One region of the Cytobacillus sp. genome, then DNA from elsewhere that is predicted to be linked to it. Evidence: predicted binding sites of a transcription regulator. Region 1 holds the regulator's gene; the other holds the start of a gene.
The links. Region 1 encodes CtsR, which represses protease genes until heat stress. Its sites were predicted from a motif close to ATGGTCAATAAAGGTCAAACA; they were not measured.

Region 1 (3,149 bases):
CCCAACTCTTGATCTTCCATTTGTAATCTTTCCCTAATTAATGAAGCCCTGCGGATATCGCGTTCATGCGGTCTGAGCGGCCCGCCTGCATATTGCTGCAGGAAGCCGGGCTGTGTCAGGATCATCAGCTCATTCAATATATTTTTTGATATGTTTTTGATGTACTGCATATCAATCCCCAGGCGAACATCAGACAAGCATTGTGCTGCTTCGTTTGATTCAATGATCCGGCTATTCGATAAAATGCCATAAGAGCGGAAGACTCTGTCTTCTAATTGTATGTTAGAAGTCTTTGCTAATGCTTCCCTTGCCGATCTTTCCTGAGAAATCAGCTGACTGACAACGCTTTTCAGATCCTCTGCGATATCCTCTTCTGATTTTCCGAGAGTGATCTGGTTTGAAACTTGAAAGATGTTACCTAAAGCTTCGCTGCCTTCCCCGTAAATTCCTCTAACAACTAACCCAAGCTGGTTAATTGCCGGAATAATTCTGTTCATTTGCTGCGTGAGAACCAGGCCAGGCAAATGCATCATAACAGATGCCCTTAGCCCTGTTCCTACATTTGTGGGGCAGCTTGTTAAAAAGCCAATATGTTCATCAAATGCATAGTCGGCTTCTTCCTCCAGCCAATCATCAATTTCATTTGCCATACTTAAGGCTTCAGTAAGCTGAAATCCCGGAAATAAGCATTGAATCCTTATATGGTCTTCTTCATTAATCATGATGCTGACTTCTTCATTTTCAGAAAGAAGGCAGGCACCATGAGTTGAATTCTCAGCAAGATGGGGACTGACCAGATGCTTTTCCATCAGCACTCTTTTTTGAAGAGGCTGAAGGCTATCCATTAATAAAAGCTCCATTTTCCCAAGTTTTGAAAAAGAAGAATGCTCCACCCTCGCCTTTATTTTTTCAATGACCGCTTCTGCTTCTTCATTTGAAAATACAGTAGGGAATTTATATTGCTTCATATTGCGGGCGAGCCTGATTCGCGAACTTAAAACAATATCGGAATCAGGGCCTTCCGCACTCATCCAGGAGCTAATAGCTTGATTCATGAAACGTTCCAGCGACAAGCTTACTCCCCTCCCTTTTGATCGGCATTGAGCTGCTTTTCCAGTTTCCTTATTTCGTCCCTCAATTCTGCCGCTCTTTCAAACTCTTCTTTGGAAATCATTTCTTTTAAATTATTTTTTAAATCATCAATATTCCTCCGCAGGTGAATGGTTCCCCCGATTCGTGCAGGAATTTTTCCGCTGTGTGAGGAATTCCCGCTGTGAAGCCTTCTAAGAATTGGGTTCAATTGATCTTTAAAAGTCTCATAGCAGTTGGCGCACCCAAAGCGGCCTACTTTTATAAACTGCTGAAAGGTCAAGGAACATTGCTCACACTGCAGGACTTTCTCCTGCTGAAAAGGATCCTGGCCCGATTCCTGAAAGGCAGGCTGAATATTCAGAAGGCCAGCGAGCAAGTTATTTATTGAAAAACCAGACCCGCTGCCCAGCATAAACATTTCACCTTTTTCCTGTGCGCATTTCTCGCAAAGATGAAACTCTTCTTTCTCGCCATTTACAACCTTCGTAAAATGCAGCGTGGCTGGCCTTTGGTTACATTCCTGACAAATCATGACTTCACCTCCCCAGCTCCCTACTATTTATATTTCAAAGTGGTTAACATTGCCTTAAGCATTCTTGCCCTCAGCTCATCCCTGAATGGAAGATCAATATACAGGACAGAACGGTCTATAACACTAAGCATAATTTTAGCTTCCCTATGTGTTATTATCTCTTCTTCTACCAGACGGTAAATGACATTCTCTGCACTGCTCTGGGCAATCCTGCTCTGCACCAATGAAATTAACTGGTCAATTAAATCAGCATGGTCATAGGACTGGACTTTCATAATCCGTATGAAGCCCCCGCCTCCCCGCTTACTTTCTACTGCATATCCTTTCTCAATCGTAAAACGGGTGTTGATCACATAATTGATCTGAGAAGGAACACATTGGAACTTATCAGCAATTTCACTTCTTTTAATTTCCACGATTTCCCTTTCGCTCTTCTCTAAAACCTGTTTTAGATAATTTTCAATTATGTCGGATATATTCCTCACCAGGCCTCCCCCTATCTGACTTTGACTATATTTGACATTAATTATACATGATTTATGTAATTTCTTGCAATTGGCGGGTATTAATAATTTTCCCCCATTTTTTGACTTCCCAAACCTGAAAATGGAAGTTAATGTCGATAACAATATATTTTTGAATGGGCGGGTTTGTGCTTGGTTGGGAGAAGTTTTTTTGGAGGCTGGGAAGTGTGCTGCGCTTGGTGATCAGTTGGACAGGTGAAACGTGTTAGCTGTTCTGAACTTGTTATTCGGTTGGAATAGAGAGTTGGAATCCCGAAGTATGGCTGACTGAACCTGCTGAAAACATGATTCTGGATTCTATGAAGCTGCGGTACAGTAGGTGATACTTTTATCTGGCAAGTTTGGTGATTTATCTAGCATGAATGGGTTTTGTGTAGCAAATTTTTGATTTTATCTAGCATGATTCCCATTTTATCTAGCATATTTTGAAGTTTATCTAACACTTGGCACAATTTATCTTTATAGTGAACAAATTTAACACTTAAAACAGACGGTGAAAATAAGGAGTGGCGCATATGTTGGCAGATGTGACGCATATATGTATTTTCTCATTAAAAAGAAAGAGTTCAAATAAGGTATTGGTACCGTAACTCATCCAAACACACAAAAAAGAGCACCCATCAGGTGCTCTTTCATATGCCCGGCAGCGTCCTACTCTCACAGGGGGACAGCCCCCAACTACCATCGGCGCTGAGAAGCTTAACTTCCGTGTTCGGTATGGGAACGGGTGTGACCTTCTCGCTATCGCCACCGGACTATGTAATTGAAGAAACTTCGTTCCCTCAAAACTAGATAATGTATGAAGAAGTATTGCCGAGTATTCACCAATGACTTGTCTAGCTTCGGCTCCTAACTTCTCGGCCGTTTCGATCCATCCCTCCAAATCCCAAAACCAGGATTTGAATGGCCGGCTCTCCAACGTCTCTCGAAGTTGAACAGTCGCCTCCGCTTTTCGTTTTGGTTAAGTCCTCGATCGATTAGTATCAGTCAGCTCCACATGT
Region 2 (3,149 bases), on a different contig from region 1:
TTTCTTCTTCTGTGACTTCCTCTCTCAGCAGCCGGTCCCCTTGATTCCCGTTAACTGCATTTTCAAGCTCTTTCAATTCCTTTTCTAAAGAAGGGATTCTTCCATGACGCAATTCGGCAGCTTTATTCAAGTCATAATTATTCTCTGCTTCTTCCAGTTCCCGGCGCATTTTCTCAAGCTGCTCCCGTTTTTCCTGGACTTTCTGGATTCCTTCCTTTTCAAGCTGCCATTTTGCTTTCATGCTGTTAGCCTGGTCTTTTAATTCGGCCAGTTCTTTTTGAAGGTCTGCAAGTCTCTTCTTGCTTCCTTCATCACTCTCTTTTCGTAAAGCTGCTTCTTCTATCTCCAGCTGCATGACCCTTCTTGTAACCTCATCCAACTCTGATGGCATTGAATCGATTTCCGTCCTGATCATGGCACAAGCTTCGTCAACCAAGTCAATCGCTTTATCAGGAAGGAACCGGTCTGTAATATACCTGTCTGACAAGGTTGCGGCAGCCACAATAGCCCGATCGTGGATATTGACACCATGATGGATTTCAAAGCGCTCCTTCAGCCCTCTGAGAATTGAGATTGTATCCTCTACATCCGGCTCCTGCACCAATACCTGCTGAAAACGCCGTTCCAGAGCCGGATCTTTTTCGATATATTTGCGGTGCTCCTCAAGTGTGGTAGCTCCTATACAGTGCAATTCTCCCCTTGCAAGCATGGGCTTCAGCATATTCCCTGCATCCATTGCTCCTTCTGTCTTGCCCGCTCCCACAATGGTGTGAAGTTCGTCAATAAAAAGAAGAATTCTTCCTTCGCTTTTCTTAACCTCATTTAATACAGCTTTCAGTCTTTCCTCGAATTCACCCCGGAATTTGGCCCCGGCAATTAAAGCGCTCATATCAAGAGCAAAAATGGTTTTATCCTTGAGGCCCTCAGGCACATCTTTACGTACAATTCTTTGTGCCAATCCTTCGACAATCGCTGTTTTTCCTACCCCAGGTTCGCCTATTAAAACTGGATTATTTTTGGTTTTTCTTGAAAGGATGCGAATAACATGCCTGATTTCACTATCCCGGCCAATTACAGGATCCACTTTCCCCTGTTTCACCTCTGCAACAAGATCTCTTCCATATTTTTTTAAAGCCTCATATGTTGATTCCGGATTTTGCGATGTCACCCTCTGATTCCCCCTAATCTCCTTAATCGCCTGCTCCACTAATTCTTTATTGATTCCGTATGACTTTAAAACTGCTGCCGTTTCGGTTTCCGCTGCTGCAGCAGCCATGAAAACATGCTCAACTGACATGAATTCATCCTGAAATATCTTCATATAATTTTCTGCTTCCGCCAGCACCCGCTGCAGTTTACCGGTTATATACAATTTTCCATGTTCCGTTCCTGAACCGGACACTTGCGGTTTTTTCCTCAGTGCTTCCTGCATTTTATTATTAAAAGAATCAGCCGGAATCTGCATTTTTGACAGTATTAATGATATCAGGCTGTTTTCCTGTCCCATTAAAGCCAGGAATAAATGTGCTTCATCCACCTCCTGATGCTGCTCGCGCAACGCTATGGACTGTGCATTTAATAATCCTTCCTGAAGCCGCTCTGTCATCCGATTAAAATCCACTATGCAACCTCCTTTTTGACCTTTTTTGACCTTTAGTTTTATTATAATCCATTCTTTTCATATGTAAAGTTTCCAGCAGTTTATTCTCAGTGTAAAAAGCCATCCGCAATTGGGATGGCTCTATTTTTATACTATTTCCCCATCTTCTTTATCAATAATCAAAATCAAGGCTTTCTTTTATACGTCCAAAGCCGGTTATGATTGGATGTTTCCGGAAATTGGTCCCCAGCTCTCATTTTAAGCATTTGAGGATTATTGACGTTACTTCCCGTTTCGCCAATTTCTATATAAATTCCATTATTAGGCGCTTTCTGGCCAGGCTTAAATTGTCTGTTTTGCCCCATGCTGAATACCTCCTTTAATCGTAAATCACTTATTATTATTTCCACTCTTTCATCTCTCATGAGGGAAACTATTGGCATCGCATAAAAGCAATGAAAAGGATATTACTTTACTCTGCTCTCCTTTTTATAGTTAAATGGGGTGTATGAGATTTCATTATGGAGGATTTACTTGTGACAGATTTTCTGATATTGCTTAAATACTTGTTTTTGGGATTATTTCAAGGATTTACAGAGCCTATTCCCATTTCATCGAGCGGGCATCTGGAGATTGCACAGCACTTTTTCGGCCTTGACATTAAAGGCCTTAGCTTTGCACTCCTTGTAAATACTGCCTCATTATTAGCTGTGCTGCTTATATACAGGGAAGATATTATGAGACTCATGCGGAATGGCCTTGCATACATTACAACTAAAGATAAACAGACAGAACCTGACTTTCGGTTTATCATTTACTTGATTATTGGAACCATTCCTGCAGGTGTCATCGGCATTTTATTTGAGGATTTTATCGATTTGCACTTTGCAAATATAAAAACAGTTGGGATTACTCTTATCGTGACAGGACTTGCGCTGTGGCTGATCCGTAATTTACGCGGACGGAAAAATGATGCTGAATTATCTTATAAAGATGCAATAATTGTAGGACTTGCACAGGCAGTTGCCCTGATACCGGGAATCAGCCGTTCCGGTGCCACCATTGTAGCCGCCATGGGTCTGGGGATGAAACAGGAAACAGCTTTAAGGTTCTCTTTCCTTTTATATATCCCCGTAAGTGCCGGCGGAATGATACTGGGGTTCAACGACATTTTAACAGATCCCAATTTATCTGAATTGGCATTGCCCTATACAATAGCCTTTTTTGCATCATTGATTGCATCTTACTTTTCGCTGAAATGGTTTATGAATATTATGGCTAAAGGGAACTTGAAGTATTTTGCGATTTACTGTTTTATTGTTGGACCGCTTGTTTATTTCTTATCTTAATGAAAAAGCCTTCTCAGCGCTGAGAAGGCTTTTTCATTATAATATTTCTGAAAGAATGGCTTTTTGAACATGAAGTCTGTTCCCAGCCTGTTGAAAGACAGCGGAATTGTTTCCATCAATAACTTCCGCTGAAACTTCCTCACCGCGATGAGCAGGAAGGCAATGTAAAAAGACGTAATCTTTTTTTGCTTTTTGGACAA

Region 2: a site for CtsR is predicted at 1,634-1,654, ahead of clpB (ATP-dependent chaperone ClpB). Genes of this name have one in related genera too.

What each region holds. Positions count from the first base shown of each region.
Region 1 covers NZ_CAXQGS010000043.1:1,634-4,782, forward strand. Annotated here, with positions in the region: gene ACEQ1T_RS06565 (protein arginine kinase) at 1-1,073, opposite strand, end outside; gene ACEQ1T_RS06570 (UvrB/UvrC motif-containing protein) at 1,076-1,624, opposite strand; gene ACEQ1T_RS06575 (CtsR family transcriptional regulator) at 1,648-2,109, opposite strand; rRNA gene rrf (5S ribosomal RNA) at 2,787-2,903, opposite strand; partial or broken rRNA gene ACEQ1T_RS06585 (23S ribosomal RNA) at 3,106-3,149, opposite strand, start outside.
Region 2 covers NZ_CAXQGS010000128.1:5,726-8,874, reverse strand. Annotated here, with positions in the region: gene clpB (ATP-dependent chaperone ClpB) at 1-1,621, opposite strand, end outside; gene ACEQ1T_RS21680 (YjzC family protein) at 1,786-1,965, opposite strand; gene ACEQ1T_RS21675 (undecaprenyl-diphosphate phosphatase) at 2,137-2,949, shown strand; gene argF (ornithine carbamoyltransferase) at 2,986-3,149, opposite strand, start outside.